DNA from 3 places in the Sphingomonas aerolata genome. Region 3 is predicted to be linked to each of the others. Evidence: riboswitches for the same ligand, from Rfam matches in the RefSeq annotation. Region 3 holds a riboswitch; each other region holds the start of a gene.
The links. A riboswitch is a leader RNA that binds a small molecule or an ion and turns the genes downstream of it on or off. The one in region 3 is predicted to bind cobalamin.
Positions count from the first base shown of each region.

Region 1: it holds a riboswitch for cobalamin, as region 3 does, so the genes downstream of both, NEF64_RS11370 (DUF1636 domain-containing protein) here and NEF64_RS06445 (HoxN/HupN/NixA family nickel/cobalt transporter) in region 3, are expected to answer to the same signal.
Region 2: it holds a riboswitch for cobalamin, as region 3 does, so the genes downstream of both, NEF64_RS04585 (TonB-dependent receptor) here and NEF64_RS06445 (HoxN/HupN/NixA family nickel/cobalt transporter) in region 3, are expected to answer to the same signal.

Region 1 is NZ_CP098762.1:2,495,063-2,500,736, forward strand. Features, by position in the region: gene cbiB (adenosylcobinamide-phosphate synthase CbiB) at 1-100, shown strand, start outside; gene NEF64_RS11350 (cobyric acid synthase) at 88-1,578, shown strand; gene cobS (adenosylcobinamide-GDP ribazoletransferase) at 1,546-2,262, opposite strand; gene NEF64_RS11360 (histidine phosphatase family protein) at 2,259-2,837, opposite strand; gene cobT (nicotinate-nucleotide--dimethylbenzimidazole phosphoribosyltransferase) at 2,834-3,847, opposite strand; gene NEF64_RS11370 (DUF1636 domain-containing protein) at 3,844-4,260, opposite strand; cobalamin riboswitch at 4,358-4,544, opposite strand; gene NEF64_RS11375 (ABC transporter ATP-binding protein) at 4,566-5,351, opposite strand; gene NEF64_RS11380 (FecCD family ABC transporter permease) at 5,345-5,674, opposite strand, start outside.
Region 2 is NZ_CP098762.1:978,368-984,041, forward strand. Features, by position in the region: gene NEF64_RS04585 (TonB-dependent receptor) at 1-2,108, opposite strand, end outside; cobalamin riboswitch at 2,277-2,515, opposite strand; gene NEF64_RS04590 (catalase) at 2,736-4,436, shown strand; gene NEF64_RS04595 (ankyrin repeat domain-containing protein) at 4,507-5,079, shown strand; gene NEF64_RS04600 (hypothetical protein) at 5,155-5,364, shown strand; gene NEF64_RS04605 (glycoside hydrolase family 127 protein) at 5,506-5,674, shown strand, end outside.
Region 3 is NZ_CP098762.1:1,373,785-1,379,458, reverse strand. Features, by position in the region: gene cobN (cobaltochelatase subunit CobN) at 1-509, opposite strand, end outside; gene cobW (cobalamin biosynthesis protein CobW) at 515-1,564, opposite strand; cobalamin riboswitch at 1,702-1,918, opposite strand; gene NEF64_RS06445 (HoxN/HupN/NixA family nickel/cobalt transporter) at 2,079-3,116, opposite strand; cobalamin riboswitch at 3,296-3,508, opposite strand; gene NEF64_RS06440 (molybdopterin molybdotransferase MoeA) at 3,746-4,930, shown strand; gene lexA (transcriptional repressor LexA) at 4,999-5,674, shown strand, end outside.

The sequences.
Region 1 (5,674 bases), 1.1 Mb from region 3:
CGCCGCCACCGCCGCCGACATCGCCCGCGCGCTTCAGGTCTATCGCCGCGCCTGCCTGCTGCTCTGGATCGTCACGGGGGCGCTGCTATGGGTGCGGTGATGCTCCAGGGCACCGGCTCGGACGTCGGCAAGTCCGTGCTCGTCGCCGGCCTCTGTCGCGCGCTCGCCAATCGCGGGCTCTCCGTCCGGCCCTTCAAGCCGCAGAACATGTCGAACAACGCCGCCGTCACCGCCGATGGCGGCGAGATCGGCCGCGCCCAGGCGACCCAGGCGATCGCCGCGCGCACCACGCCGACCACCGACATGAACCCCGTCCTGCTCAAACCGCAGGGCGACCGCAGTTCGCAGCTCGTCGTCCACGGCAAGGTCCGCGGCATCCTGCGCGCGAGCCGCTGGCGCGAGGGACGCGAGGGGCTGATGGACGACGTGCTCGCCAGCTATCACCGGCTCCGGGCGCAGGCGGACATCGTCGTCGTCGAGGGCGCGGGCAGCCCCGCCGAGATCAACCTGCGCGCCGCCGACATCGCAAACATGGGCTTCGCGCGCGCCGCCGGCGTCCCCGTCATCCTGATCGGCGATATCGACCGGGGCGGCGTCATCGCCTCGCTCGTCGGCACGCGTGCGGTGATCGATCCCGCCGACGCCGCGATGATCCACGGCTTCCTCGTCAACAAGTTTCGCGGCGACCCCGCGCTGTTCGACGACGGCTATCGCGCGATCGAGGCGCGGTCGGGCTGGCGCGGCTATGGCGTCATCCCCTGGCTTCCCGAGGCCGCCCGCCTGCCGAGCGAGGATGCGGTCATACTCGAACGCCGCCCCGGTCACGACCGGCAGGACGGCCAGGTCGTCATCGCCTGTCCGATCACCCCGCGCATCGCCAATTTTGACGATCTCGATCCGCTGCGGCTCGACCCCGGCGTCACGTTGGTCATGGTCCCGCCCGGCGAACCGATCCCCGACGCCGACATGATCATCCTCGCGGGCTCCAAGGCGACGATCCCCGACCTCGCCTTTCTCCGCGCGCAGGGCTGGGACATCGACATCCACGCGCATCGCCGTCGCGGCCGCCCGGTGCTCGGGCTTTGCGGCGGCTATCAGATGCTCGGTCGCAGCATCGCCGATCCGGACGGGCTGGAGGGGCCCGCCGGTATCGCCCCCGGGCTCGGCCTGCTCGACGTCGCGACGATCCTGTCCCCCGCCAAGACGCTCGAGCGCGTCGCCGGCACCGCGATCGGCGCACGGTTCGACGGCTATGAGATCCATATCGGCGAAACCACCGGCCCCGACACCGCGCGCGCGCTCACGACCCGCGACGATGGCCGCCGCGACGGCGCGGTCAGCCCCGACGGGCTCGTCTCCGGCAGCTATGTCCACGGCCTGCTCGGCCTCGCGGATCAGCGCCGCGCGTGGCTCAGCCGGCTCGGGGTCGGTGCGGTAGGGCCCGACCATGCGGCGTCGATCGACGCCGCGCTCGATGCGATTGCCGAAACGCTCGAACGCCATCTCGATATCGATGCGCTGATCGCGCTGTCGAAGCTCGCGGGCTCAGACGCGGCCGGCAATGGCGAGCGCGACTAGCATCCCGGTCTCGACGAATTCGATCCCCGCACCGTGGCAATCGCCTGAAACGCCGCCGACCCGCCGGATCAGCCACCAGCCGAATACCGCGATCAGTGCAGGGGCCCCTGCAACGGCATGCACAGGCACCCCTAAACACCCTGTTACGCACCCCCAAAAGACCAGATCGTGCACCCTGATCTTCCCTGCCACCATCCCTCCCAGCCCGCCCTCCCGGAGCAGCGGCACCCACCGCGCCCAGCATAACGGCCCGATCCGCGCGAGCATCGGGACGAGAATCACGACCGCCCATCCCTGACTCGAAACGGCATGCAATAAGACAAGTTTTGCAAGGAGTTGCAGCGCGATCATCACAACACCGAAGCTGCCGATATGCGGATCCGCCATCACCGCGATCAGCCGGTCGCGGTCGCCATGCGCGGCACCCAGCCCGTCCGCCAGATCCGCCAGCCCATCCAAGTGCAAAGCCCCTGTAATCGCTACCCAAATAGTCAGCGCGGCGAGCGCACCGGTCCACGGATCGACCTGCGCGCCGACCCACCCCGCCGCCGCGACGACCACCCCGATGCACGCCCCGACGACCGGGTACCACCGGATCGCGGCGGCAAAATCCTCAGCGTTCGCAGCGACTTGCGGCATCGGCACGCGCGTCAAAAAGCCGAAGGCGACGACCAGCCGCTTCACGAAACCGGATCAGTCTGCAGCGCCACGATCTGCGCCGTCCGGTCCGGCCAGATCCGCAAACTAATCAGCGCCGCATAAGGCAAATCGAATGCCCAGAGCTCGCGCTGGCCGAACTCGCACAGCGTTTTCAGCGCCGCACGGATCGCCCCGCCATGTGTCACGATCAATGAGGTTTCGGGTGTAAGATCTTCTATCGCATCGGTAACTCTTGCGACCAGATTGCTCCACCGTTCCCCACCCGGCGGCGGTGCACCATCCGGATCGTCCCAGAACCGCTGCAACGCCGCAGCGTCGATCTCCGCCGCAGCCAGCCCGTCCCAATCCCCGAAATCCAGCTCCCGCCACCGCGCATCGGTCGTTGGAGCCAGCCCCCGCTCCCGCCCGATCGCATCCGCAACAGCCTGCGTTCGCATGAGATCAGAACAGACGATCTTCTTGAAATTCAGCGGTTTTACCCGAGCCATACAGGCCGCCATTCCCTCCGCCGTGACCGGACTATCGGTCCGCCCCAGCATCCGCCCGGTTAGTTCAGGCGCGCCATGCCGCAGCAGGTGGAGCAGGAACGGCGCACTCACGCCACCGACACCCCCGCCTCGGCAAACGTCGCCATCCCGTCATGCGCCGCCAACGCCGACCGGATCACTCCCACCGCAACCGCCGCCCCGCTTCCCTCCCCCAACCGCATCCCAAGTCTCAGTAAAGGCTCGAGTTTCAGCGCGGCGAGCAACCGCTCATGCCCTGGTTCGGCCGAACAATGCCCCGCAATGCAGTGCTCTGTGATGCCAGGATACGCCGCCGCAATCGGTGCGATCGCCGCCGACGAAATGAATCCGTCGAGCACCACCGGCACCCCCGCCAGCCGCGCCGCCACCACCGCGCCGGCGATCGCGACGATTTCACGCCCCCCCACCCGCCGCAACGTCTCGAACGGCGTACGCGGGAAATCATCATGCCGCCCAATCCCCGCCTCGACCACCGCGATTTTCCGCGCGATTCCCGCCACATCAACCCCCGTCCCCGGGCCAACCCAGTCCGCGGCGGTTCCGCCGTAACTGCGCAGACACAGTGCTGCGGCCGACGTGGAATTCCCGATCCCCATCTCACCCACGACAAGCATGTCGAGCCCCGGCACGACGACGTCGGCACCGATGTTGAGTGCGGCGAGACACGCGGCTTCGTCCATCGCCGGTGCCGTCGTGAAATCCGCCGTGGGGGTTTCCAGATCGATGTCGGCGATGATCAGCTCGAGCCCGACGGCATCCGCCAGCGCATTGATCGCCGCGCCCCCACGACGGAAATTCTCGACCATCTGTGCGGTCACGGAGACCGGGAAAGCGCTCACCCCGTGCACCGCAACGCCGTGATTTCCGGCGAAAATCGCCGCCCGCGCACGCTCGAACCGCGGCCGCTCGCGCCCCTGCCAGCCCGCCATGAAGACCGCGAGGTCTTCAAGTCGGCCAAGCGATCCCGGTGGCTTGGTCAACTGTGTTTGCCGCAGCGATGCGGCCCCTCGCGCGGCTTCGTCTGCCGCAGGAAGAGCCCCCAGCGCCGCGTCGAACGCCGCGACCGTCGGGAACTGCCTCACTGCGCGACATAGCCGGCGGGGGGCGTCCGGGTGATGAAATGCCCCTTGATCCCGGCGGGCCACTGCCGAAACGGCACCTGCCCCTCCGCACTCTCCGCATGCAGCACGGCATAATCGAGGATCGCTCGCGCAGCCTCCTCATCCGGCGTGAAGCGCCCCAGCACATAGCCGATCTTCGCGGGCCCACGAACATGGATGGTGCAGAAGTCCTGGCAGGCGAACAGGCACGGCATCGCCTGCACCGCAATCCCGGCATAGCGCGGATCACTCGCCTGGACCGCCTGCAATGCTGCGACGAGTCTTGCACCGCCCCGCATGCCCTCGGCATCGTCCTTCGCATCGGTGGAAGCGCGGCAGGTGCTGCAGGCGACGACGGCCGCCCCGTCTTCGGCGGGAACCAGTAGATTTGGCATTGAAACCCCATGACATACGCGCCCGCGGCACAAGCCGCAGGCTGGTTATGTCGTCGCGCGGGTTTACCCCCGTCCGCTCGGCGCACCCTGGCCGGACGAAAGACGACCGCGACGGGCAGGTCTCCTGGCTCACGGGTCACAGCCCTTCGCGCCGCCTTCTCGGGACCGGGATCCCAATGGCATGATGGCACGATGGCTCGCCGCTTACAGTTGCAGGGGCAGCCGGGGTTCTCCCGTTCCCTTTTCATCCCCGTCGCCGGGGAACCTGTCGCGGTCAGAGGAATAGGCCGGGCAAGCGGCCCGGGTCAATCGCCCTGCGCGTTGTCACGCGTCAGCGCTACCACGACCGGTACGCCCTCGATCGATCCGAACCACGCCCGAACACCATAGGTCTCACGCAGCCGCGCCGGCGTCAGCACTGCCGAAGGCGCGCCGTCGGCGACGAGCCGGCCCGCGTCGAGCACGAGGATACGATCGCAATAGCGTGCGGCGAGCCCCAGATCGTGCAGTACCGCAATTACCAGGACGCCCCGCGCGGCCTCCGCCCGCAGGATCTCCATGACTGCGATCTGATGCGCGGGATCGAGCGACGCGAGCGGCTCGTCGACGATCAGCGCCGGCGCCTCCACCGCGAGCGCCCTTGCCAGCAGGACGCGGGCCCGCTCACCCCCCGAAATCTCGGTCGCGACACGCGCGGCAAGCGAGGTCACGTCCGCCGCCGCCATCGCACGGGCAATCGCGGCATGGTCGTCCCGTGAGATGCGGGACAGCGGTGCGAGATGGGGCAATCGGCCCAGCGCGACGAGACGTTCGACGCTCAGCGGCCAATGAAGATTTTGACCCTGCGGCAGATACGCGACAGTCTGCGCAATCGCGCGTCGCGAGCGCTCCGGCAGCGGAACGCCGTCGAGCAGGATCGCCCCCGTAGCGGAAACCAGCCCGAGCAGCGCCTGGACCAGCGTCGATTTGCCCGCCCCATTGGGGCCGACGATCCCGATGAGCGCGCCGCCCTCTGCCGCGAAGTTGACATCGTCGACCACGACCCGCCCGGCACGGCGGACGCTGAGGCGGTCCGCGGAGAGGGCTACCACAGCCGCCGCTCGCGGATGAGGTGGACGAGGAACACCGGCACACCGAGAAACGCGGTGACGACCCCGAGCTTGAGTTCGTTCGACGTCGGGATCACCCGGACCAGTACGTCGGCGAAAGTGAGCAACGCGGCCCCGCCCAGTGCGGAGGGGAGCAGGATCGCCGATGGCGAACGATCGGTCATCGGCCGGACGAGATGCGGGACGATCAGGCCGATGAACCCGATCGCGCCCGATACCGCAACCGCCCCGCCGACCCCGATCGCCACCCCGACCAGCATCCGCATGCGCGTCCGACGCAGATCGACGCCTAGCGCGCGTGCGCC
Region 2 (5,674 bases), 400 kb from region 3:
TTGTACGTGCTGATCGCATAGTCGCGGTCGAACAAATTGTAGCCGTGGATGTCGACCGCGAGCTGCGGCGTCACCGCATAGGAGAGCGTGGCATCGACCGTGGCGTAGCTGGGGACGCGGAAGCTGTTCGCATTGTCCGAATAACTACGCCCGACGTAGCGCAGGCCGGCGCGCGCCTGCAGTGCACGCGTCGCGTTCCAGCGCAGCCAGAGGTTGGCTAGCGCCTCAGGCACGTCCGGCGGGGTATTGCCATCGAAGCGCGTACCGCCTGAGAGGAAGTCGTCGAACGTCGCGTCGAGCACGCTGCCGTTCGCATCAATGCCGACACCGTAAGGCAGATCGAGCGATACCGCGGCCTCGATACCCTTGGCCGATCGCTGGCCGACCTGCTCGACCGGGCTCGTCGGGGTCAGCTGCGCCAGCAGGCGTTTCTTGATGATGCGGTAGGCGGCGAGGGTGGCGGTGCCGCGACCGTCGAGGAACACCGCCTTCGCGCCGACCTCGACCTGATCGCCAACCGCGTTGCTGAACTGCACCTGCCCGGTCGAATAGGTCGTCAGCGTCCCCAGCGGGTCCACGCCGGTGGCATATTGCCCATAGAGCGACACCGTCGGGATCGGCTGATAGACGCTCCCGATCCGCCAGGTCACATTGTGCAGCCGCTTGGCGAGCACGAACGTCTCGGTGCCGGTGCCGCCCGGATAGTCGATCGACCAGCGGCGGATTGTGTCGCGCTCGTAGCGGACGCCACCGATGATCGAGACGTGGGTGCCGAGCTTCAGCCGATCCTCGGCAAAGACCGCATATTCGGTCGTGCGCGTGCGATAGCGCGGTGCGATGCCCTGTGTGTCGACGATCAGACCGGGATCGAACGCGAAGGGGTCGACCTCCGAAACCTGCGGGTCAGACCCGAAATTGTGGGAGTAGGTCAGTTTGATGAGGTTGACGTCGAAGCCCATGACAAGGTCGTTGCCGACGCCATCGGCGATGCCTGTTCGGAGCGTCACGCTGCCCTGATCGCCCCATTGCATCTGGTCGTGGACGATGCCGGTCATGTCGGTACGCACGATGCCGCCGGGCGTACCGGTGTTGCCGCTGCCGTTGGCGCAGACCCCGTCCGCAGCGATCCAGCAATAGGTTTCGAGATTGAGCCAGGAGCGTTTGGAGGTGAGGCGATAGGCCTGGTTGCTGACGGTGACCGCATCGCTCGGCGTCCAGTCGACCTGCAGGCTGGTGCGGTTGTCCAGGTAGCGGATGCCGCCGTCGCGTGTGTTGTAGTTACGCTCCCGGATGCGGTCGTCGAGCCGTCCGTCGATCAGCGGCGTGCCGAAATAGCGCATCGGCTTCTGGTCGCCATAATCATCCCGCGCGGTGACGACGAGCGTGTCGGTCGGCGCCCAGCGCAGCGTGCCCGACACGGCATGACTGCGCGACTGGCCGCGATCGACATAGCCGTCCGATCGGCGATAGCTGCCGTCGATGCGATAGGAGAGGCGCTCGGTGATCGGCCCGCCTGCGCCCGCCGCGACATGGAAGCTGTCCTGCGAGCCGTAGCCGATCTCGCCCTCCACGTGCGTCCGCTGCGTATCGGGTTTACGCATCAGGACATTCACCGCACCGCCCAGCGCGCCCTGGCCGTAGAGCACCGAGGCTGGGCCGCTCAGGATGTCGATCCGCTCGACCATCCACGGATCGGTCGGAAAGGTTATCGTGCCGGCAGCCGGGAACAGCCTTATACCGTCGATCAGCTGAAGCACGGATCCCTGGCCGCTGAAGCCGCGCGCGGCGAGCGCGGTGCCGCCATTGCCGGGGTTTCCGGCGTTGCTGATGCCCGGTGCGCGGCTCGTCGCGTCGATCACCGACAGGTCGCCGCGCGCGCGGATCGTGGCGCCATCGATGACCGAGATCGTCGCGGGGGTCTCGAGCGGCGTGAGGCCCAGGCGGCTGCCGGTCGCGTTCGGCGTGGTGAGCGTGTCGCGCGCCTGCTGGCCGACAACCAGAATGTCCTCATTGTCCGAGACAGGCAAAGACTGAGCGTTGAGCGGTGCTGCGAAAACAGGTGACAGCAAAGCCCCCGCCACCGCGAGGCGAGACAATAGGAATGGCATTACGGTAATCCCCGGGGCGTCGAGCGAACCCGGCAGGGACCTCCCGCGAACGGCCGACATCCGCGCCAGCCGGACGCCATCGCGACCGGCACGCATGCCCGTGCGGTCCCCACCGCACACGTCGTCGCTCGACGGAGTACCGTGCCGCGGCCACCCCCTGGGCCAGGCAAGAGCGACCAGACGCCGGCAGGTCTCCTGGCTCACGGGTCACCACACGATGCACGGCCTTCCCAGGCCCTCATGACGAAACGTCTGGCCCAGTGGCTGCTCCTTCCGGTCGAGGAAGAAGCGAAATGCATCGCGCTCGCCGCTTACAGTTGCAGGGACAGCCTCGGCTTCAGGTAGCGAACCACCCTCACCGCGTTCCCTATTAAGCCCCTTTCGGGGCACCGACGCGATCATGCCGCCCTGCTCGGATCGAACAGGTCAGCGGCGCCGGTCTATCCCGGTCAGGATCGTTCGGCAATCGTCCGGCGAGCGGCGCGATGGCGGCTCGATCGTCCTGCTCGATTGCTGTGATCCAGAAGCTCCGTTTGGCGCGATACGCCTCCTCGATCAGGAGGCGGCGGTGCCGCACGCTCTGTGCGGAAATGCCACGCTGATGGCATGCAGGATTAAGGGATCGAGATGAAGAACGTGAAGAGCCGTCAGGCCGTGACGGCGATGCTGCTGGCTGCGACATCGGCGGGTGCCATGATTCAGCCGGTTGCCGCGCAGACGGTGGCGCCGGCCGAGACGCAGGCGGAAACCCGCATGACGACCGCGGCGGCACCGTCCAGCGCCGGCAAGCCCGCGCTGGCGCAGGCCGGTGTGGCCGGCACCGTTGAAGCCAAGGGTGATTCAGCCAGTGCCGCCGCACCGCAGATGACCCGCGACAATGGCGCGCCGATCGGCGAGAACCGCCACTCGAAGGCGGCGGGCGACCTTGGCCCCGTCCTGCTTGAGGACACGACGCTGATCGAGAAGCTCGCACGCTTCGACCGTGAGCGCGTGCCCGAGCGCGTCGTCCATGCCCGCGGGACCGGTGCCCACGGCGTGTTCACCGCGACCGCGGACATTTCGAGCATCACCAACGCATCCTTGTTCATGCCCGGCAAGCAGACGCCGGTGTTCGTCCGCTTCTCGACCGTGATCCACCCCTCGGGCAGCCCCGAGGGCATGCGGGATCCGCGCGGCTTTGCGACCAAATTCTATACCGATCAGGGCAATTGGGATCTGGTCGGCAACAACCTGCCGATCTTCTTCATCCGCGATGCGATCCAGTTTCCGGACATGATCCACGCGCTCAAGCCCTCGCCTGTGACGAACAAGCAGGACCCCAATCGCTTCTTCGACTTCTTCTCGGCGACGCCGGAGGCGACCAACATGCTCGCGCATGTCTATTCGAACCTCGGTACCCCGGCGTCCTACCGGACGATGGACGGCAACGGCGTCCATGCCTTCAAGCTGGTCAATGCTAAGGGCGAAACGGTGTTCGCCAAGTTCCGCTGGATCAGCCGCCAGGGCGTGCGCAACCTGAACGGCGCGCAGGTGGCGACCGCGACCTGGAACTACCTGACCGACGATCTCTATGGCGAGATCGGCAAGGGCAACTTCCCCGTCTGGGACCTGATGGTGCAGACGATGTCGGCGTCGGCGTTCGCCAAGCTCGACTATAATCCGTTCGACGACACCAAGGAATGGCTGGGCGTACCGTTCCGCAAGATCGGCGAGATGACGCTCAACAAGGTGCCGACCAATTTCTTCGACTATACCGAGCAGTCGGCGTTCGCACCGGCCAACCTCGTGCCGGGGATCGAGGCGTCGCCGGACCGGATGCTGCAGGGCCGGCTGTTCTCCTATTCGGACACGCAGCGCTATCGCATCGGCGCCAATGCGATGCAGTTGCCGGTCAATCGTCCGCTCGCGAGTGTCGTCAACAATTACCAGGACGGCCAGCTCGACCACGCCAACCGCGCGTCCGACGTGAATTACTTCCCGGCGGCGACCGCGGCAAAGTCGACCGATGCCCGCTTCCGCGCCGCGCCCTATGGTGTCGACGCGACCGTCGATGCGAAGCCGATCGCCAAGACCAACAACTTTGCCCAGGCGGGCGAGTTCTACCGGGCGCTGAAGCCGCAGGACAAGGCGGATCTGGTGACCAACCTGGCGGGTGATCTCAATGTCGTGACGTCGGCACGGACGAAGACGATCATGGTCAGCTACTTCTACCAGGCGGACAAGGACTTCGGCACGCGCCTCGCAACCGCGGTGAACGTGCCGATCGCCGACGTGTCGCGCGCGGTGGCGGACTATCGCGCCGCCAATCCGGGCCAGAGCGCCCGCTGATCCCGGGGCAGGGGGCGCGCCACGGCGCGCGCCGCCTGCCGTGGCAGACTTCAAGGAATCGAGACCGACGATGCTGACTTATCTTGCCGCGCTGCTCGCCGCGGCCGGTCCACAGGCCGCTGCGACCGAGCGACAGACGCCCCCTGCGGTCGCGGCCTTGCCATCACCCGAGCGTCGCCAGCAGCTGCTGTTCGAGGCGGCCCGGCTCGGTCGGACGGACATGATCGATCCGCTGCTCAAGGCCGGCGCCGACATCAATGCCTATGACGAGCGCGGTTTCACGCCCCTGATCCTGGCGGCGTATAACGGACAGCTTGCCACGGTCGACGCGCTGATCGGCAAGGGCGCCGACGCCTGCCGTCCGGATCGCGACCAGGGCAACAGCGCGCAGATGGGTGTCGCGTTCAAGGGCGAGGATGCGATCGCGGCGCGGCTGCTGAAGGCAGGGTGCGACGTGAACGCGCGCAATCATGCCGGGCAGACCGCGCTGATGATGGCATCGCTGTTCAATCGCCGGGCACAGGTCGACCTGTTGCTGGCGGCGGGTGCGGTCCGGACGATCGAGGATGCGGCGGGACGATCGGCAGGTTCGGTCGCGGCCGGGCAGGGCAACGCCGCGATGGCGGAACGCGTCAAGCGCTGACGCAAGTCTTCGGGCGGGCGCGTCACTACCGTTCCGCATTGACGCGGCGCGGCATCCGGGGCCATCGCGTTGGCCATGACCAAGAGCAAGGGACGCACCGGCGCGCACGCGCGCGCCAATATCCAGCCTGCGCCGACAGCCGCCGAGCTCGACGCAGCTAGGCGCGAGGCCGTTCAGATCGAGGGGCGGCTCGCCGGCCTCGCGGCCGGGCATCCGTCGGTCAAGATCTGGAAGGCCCGCCTCCGGGCCGCGCAGGCGGTGATCGCTCGCGCGCCGCGCGACTGAGACGCTCATAGAGGTGCGGCCGGGTCTGGATCACGGCGCACCGATGTTCACGATCACACCGTCAGCTCATGTCAGTCGCGGGATTTACTCCGACAAGTGAAGCCGATAGCCTGTGTCTAAAGACGTGGCTGGGAGAGTGACATGGGTTGGACGCGTCGCGGCGCGCTAGGCGCGGGGATCGCACTGGGGGTGGTGCCGCCATTCGCCCTGGCGGCGGCGGATGCACCCTCGGCGGCGACCCCCTTTCCGCTGTCGCAGGTGCGGTTGCGGCCGTCGATCTTCCTGACGTCGGTGCAGGCGAACCAGCGCT
Region 3 (5,674 bases):
CCTGCCGCCAGCGCCATCTGCGCCAGCGCCGCCTGCGCCGCGACCGCGCCGCCATCGTCGCACAAGGCGGCGAGCCGGCGCAGCGTCGACACCGGCACCGTCGACGCCGCATCGAGCCGTGCGTCGATCCGCCCGTCGGCCGGCAGCACCGCCAGCGCGATCCCCCGCGCCCGCGCCAGTGCCTCGACCTGCTGCAACCCATAGGACCAGTAGGACCGCCCGCCGATCAGCCGGATCACGATCCCCTTCGCCCCACCGCTCCCGCTCCCGCTCAGCGTCCGCTCGACATAGGTATCGACCGACAGCGGATGCGCGAGCGCGGACAGATTGGCGAGCCGGAGCGACGGCAGCGGGCTCCCACTCGCCGCCGCACGCCGCCACCCGGCCGCGAACGCGCCGAGATCCCCGTCCGAAAAGGACAGGACGACAAGATCCGCCGGGCTCTGCGCCAGGTCCTGCGGGACCGCGCTCTCCTCCAGCCCGTGGCTTTCGCGGAAGACGACGTGCATCGTCGTCAGCCCTGAAGCGCGGCCCGGATCCTTGCGGGGTCGATCCGGTCATGCTCCGCGATCACCACCAGCCGCGTCTGGCGCGCCTCGTCGCCGCGCCACGGCCGGTCATATTGCGTCCGCACCCGCGCCCCGACCGCCTGCACCAGCAGCCGCATCGGCTTGCCCGTCACCGCGGCATAGCCCTTCACGCGCAGGATGTCGGCGTCGCGCGCGAGGGTCTCGATCCGCGCGGCGAGCGCCGCCGGGTCCGCGATCTCGCCGAGGTCGACGATCATGCTGTCGAAATCGTCATGCTCGTGATCGTCCGCGCCATCATGGTGCGACGGTCGCGCGGCGATGTCGTCCTCCGCCGCCGCGTTCAGCCCGAGCACGACGCGCGGATCGATCACCCCGTCGGTCAGCGCGATCACCGGCAACGCACGCGGGGACTCCGTCGCGACCACCGCGCGCGCCGCAGCCACCCCCGCCTCGCCCGCCAGATCCGCCTTGGTCAGCAGCACCAGATCCGCACAGGCAAGCTGGTCCTCGAACACCTCGGCAAGCGGCGTCTCGTGATCCACGCTCGGATCCGCGCGCCGCTGCGCCTCGATCGCGGCGAGGTCGGGCGCGAACCGTCCCGCGGCGACCGCTTCCGCATCGGCCAGAGCGATCACCCCGTCGACTGTGATCCGCGACCGGATCGCGGGCCAGTCGAACGCCTTGAGCAACGGCTTGGGCAAAGCGAGCCCCGACGTCTCGATCAGGATGTGGTCGGGCCGCGGGTCAAGCGCGAGCAAAGTCTCGACGGTCGGGATGAAATCGTCCGCGACGGTGCAGCAGATGCAGCCATTGGCGAGCTCGACGACATTCTCGGCCGGGCAATCGGGGATCGCGCAGCCCTTCAAGATGTCGCCGTCGATACCGAGCGTGCCGAATTCGTTGACGATCACCGCGAGCCGCCGGCCACCGGCATTCCGGATCAGGTGGCTGATCAGCGTGGTCTTGCCCGCGCCGAGGAATCCGGTGACGATGGTAACGGGAATCTTGGCCAGGGTCGGCTGGGGGTCGGTCATGCGATACTCTCCGGGCGTTGGAACGACGGCCACGGACGGGCGCACGCCCGCAGCCACACGCGCGCACGACCTGAAGGCCGCACGCGTTCGTCGCTCAGACGGAGTACCGTGCCGCGACCATCCCCTGGATCAAGGCAAGAGCGACCATGACGCTGGCAGGTCTCCTGGCTCGCGGGTCGAAGCTCGATGCACGCCTTCCCAGGTCCCGTGACCCAGTGGCTGCCCCCGCATCGGGGGCCTGTGCGTCTCGCTCACCGCTTACAGTTGCAGGGACAGCCGCGGCATTGGGAGGCAAAGCTCCCGCACCGCATTCCCATTCAAGCCCCGAAGGGCACCGGCGCGATCTGTTGAGGTTCGGTAGAACCAAACCTCGGGGTTGGGTTTAGAGGAGTTTCGTGACTGTGCCAATGCACCTGACCTCCGTCATTCTGACGAAAGTCAGGATCCAGGGCCACGCATGATCCGGTGATTGGCTCTGGGCGCCGGGTCGAGCCGGGGATGACGACGCTGCTCGTTACCCCCGCACCACCTCGATCTCGTCGAACCGCTTCCACCGGTAGATCGCGAAACTCAGCACCCAGCACGCCACGAACAGCGCGATGATCGCAAAGCCCAGCCCGTTGAAATTCTCGCCCAGCGCCGAAGCAACGTCCCACACGCCCCCGCTCAGGCCGAGCTTCGACGCCAGCAGCGCGAGCGTCTCGATCCCGCCGATCGCGATCGCGACGATCGCCGAGATCAGCGTGATCGTGATGTTGTAATAGAGCTTGCGGATCGGCTTCACGAACGCCCATTCATACGCGCCGAGCATCACCACCCCGTCGGCACTGTCGACCAGTGCCATGCCCGTCGCGAACAGCACCGGCAGCACCAGCACCGTGCCGATCGACAGCCCGTCCGCCGCCTGGCTTGCAGACAGGCCGAGGATCGCGACTTCGGTCCCGGTGTCGAACCCCAGCCCGAACAGGAACCCGAGCGGCGCCATGTGCCAGCTGCGCGTGACCAGCCGGAACATCGGCCGGAACAGCCGCGCGAGCAGCCCGCGATTGCCGAGAAGCAGGTCGAGATCCTCCTCGACATAGCGCCCCCCGCCGCGGACATGGCCGAAGGTCCGCCACACCGATCGCAGGATGATCAGGTTCATCGCCGCGATCGTGAACAGGAACAGCGCGGAGATCAGTGTCGCGATCACCCCGCCCGCCTGCTTGAACGCCTCGAACTGCGCCAGCGCACTCGCGGTCAGCGCGATCGCGACCGCGGCGATCAGGACGATCCCCGAATGGCCGACCGCGAACCAGAAGCCGACCCCGATCGGCCGCTGCCCGTCCTGCATCAGCTTGCGCGTCACGTTGTCGATCGCCGCGATATGATCGGCGTCGACCGCATGGCGCAGCCCCAGCCCCCAGGCGAGCATCGCGGTGCCCAGCATCAATGGCTGCGTTTGGAACAGCGCGAACGCCCATCCCCAGGCGGCGATATTGGCCGCCACCAGCATCGCGAACATCCAGCCGATCCGGTGTCGCGTCGAACGACCGGCGGTCCGCCCGGTCATGATCTTGGTCATTGGCACATCCCCGGCGTCCGACGAGGACGGGGGCCTGCCGCGAACGACCGGGACGCGCGCCGACCGGACGCCCTGAGCGGCCGGCATGCGTCGCCGATGCGGCCCCCGCCGCATGGTCGTCGCTCAGACGGCGTTCACCGTGCCTCGGCCACCCCCTGGACCGGGACAAGAGCGACCAGACGCCGGCAGGTCTCCTGGCTCACGGGTCAAGGCTCGACGCACACCTTCCCAGGCCATCGGCCCAGTGGCTGCCCCCGTCGCAGGGGGCGCGTGCGTGTCGCTCGCCGCTTACAGTTGCAGGGACAGCTGCGGTCTTGGGGCAAACCCCGCACCGCATTCCCATTCAAGCCCCGAGGGGCACCGACGCGATCTGTGCGGATCCGGCTTGCGTCGGACCTGCGCCACAGGGCTAGCGCGTTTTGCCTGCGCTGACGACAGGATTTGCGCGCGACGCAACGCAGGGCATGTCGTCCCATCTCACCGCAACGTCTGCCTTACCTCGTACGTTGATCGCATAACCGACCGGTGTCCTGCCGGTCGCGGCGTTGCCCGCTTTCCGCCCCGCGGCATTCGTGCGAGCAGCGCAGACCTTCATCGCCCCGCTGAACGGAGCCCGCATGCGCCCTCTCGTCCCCGTCGCCGAAGCCCAGTCCCGCCTCTTCGCCATGGCATCGCGCGTGCCGGCCGAAACCGTGCCGCTGCGCTCCGCGATGGGTCGCTGGGCGGCGGAGGACATTCTCGCCCGCCGCACCCAGCCTGCGACCGACCTTTCGGCGATGGACGGCTATGCGATCCGCTACGCCGATCTACCCGGGCCGTGGACGGTCATCGGCGAGAGCGCGGCCGGCCGCCCCTTCGCCGGCACGCTCGCCCCGGGCGAGGCGACGCGCATCTTCACCGGCGCGGCGATGCCGCCCGGCGCTGATACCGTCCTTGTTCAGGAAGAGGCCGCGCGCGACGGCGACCGGCTGATGCTCGACGGCGAAGGCCCCGCCTTTGAAGGCCGCAACACACGCCGCAAGGGGCTCGACTTCGCGACCGGCACGCGGCTGATCGCGGCCGGCGATCGGCTGACGCCCGCGCGCATCGCGGTCGCTGCGACCGGCGGACACGGCACGCTGTCGGTCGGCCGCCGGCTGCGCGTCGCGGTCGCCGCGACGGGGGACGAGCTCGTTCCGCCCGGCTCGACCAGCGACCCCGTCCCGCTACCGGAATCAAACGGCATCATGCTCGCCGCGATGCTCGCCGACCTGCCCGTCGACATTATCGATCTCGGAATCCTCCCCGACCGGCTCGACACGCTGCGTGACGCCTTTGCCGGGGTCGACGCCGATCTGCTGGTAACCACGGGGGGCGCGTCGGTCGGCGATCACGACCTCGTCCGCCCCGCGATCGAGGCGGCCGGCGGGGCAATCGACTTCTGGCGGATCGCGCTGCGCCCGGGCAAGCCGATGATGGCGGGTACGCTTGGCCGGACGATGCTGCTCGGCCTGCCGGGCAATCCCGTCTCCGCCTTCGTCACCGCGATCCTGTTCGTCCGCCCCGTGGTCGCGCACATGCTCGGCGCGCGCGATCCCCTGCCGCAGACGACGCATGCGCTGCTCGGCGAGGATCTTCCGCCCAACCAGTCGCGGACCGACTATATGCGCGCCGAACTGCGCAAGGGTCGCGCCTATGCCTCGACCATCCAGGACAGCTCGATGCTGCTGACGCTCGCCCGTTCGTCCTGCCTGATCATCCGCGACGGCGACGCGCCGGCGGCAAGGGCGGGCGACTCGGCGGAAATCCTCGTCATCGCGTGACGTCACCGCTTGACGAAGCTGCAAGTGTTCCATAGAAGTTCCTCGTCTGTTCCGGACGGAGAACCGTTATGCTCACGCGCAAGCAGCACGAGCTTGTCTGCTTCATCAATGACCGCCTCGCCGAGACGGGCGTGTCGCCCTCGTTCGAGGAGATGAAGGACGCGCTCGACCTGAAATCGAAATCGGGCGTGCACCGTCTGATCAGCGCGCTTGAGGAGCGCAACTTCATCCGACGCCTGCCCAACCGTGCGCGCGCGCTCGAAGTGCTGCGGATGCCCGAGCGTCCCGAGTCTGCAACAGGGCAGATGGCGGCGAAGTCGGGGCCGAAGGTGGCGGCATCGGCCGACACCGTATCTGCGCCGAACACGGCCAGCGCCACGCCCGCGTCGCCCGATCGCATCGCGGCGAACGACGTCGTCGAGATCCCGCTGCACGGCCGGATCGCCGCCGGCGTCCCAATCGAAGCCTTTGAAGGCAGTTCGATGCTCGCCGTCCCGGCCGCTTTGCTTGGCACTGGCGAGCATTATGCGCTGGAGGTTTCGGGGGACTCGATGGTCGAAGCCGGCATCCTTGACGGCGATTATGCGCTGATCCGCCGTACCGAGATCGCACGCGACGGCGAGATCGTCGTCGCGCTGATCGAGGACAGCGAAGCGACGCTGAAATATTTCCGCCGCGAGGGCGCAATGGTCCGGCTCGACCCGGCCAACCGCGCCTATGACCCCCAGCGTTATGCGCCCGCAC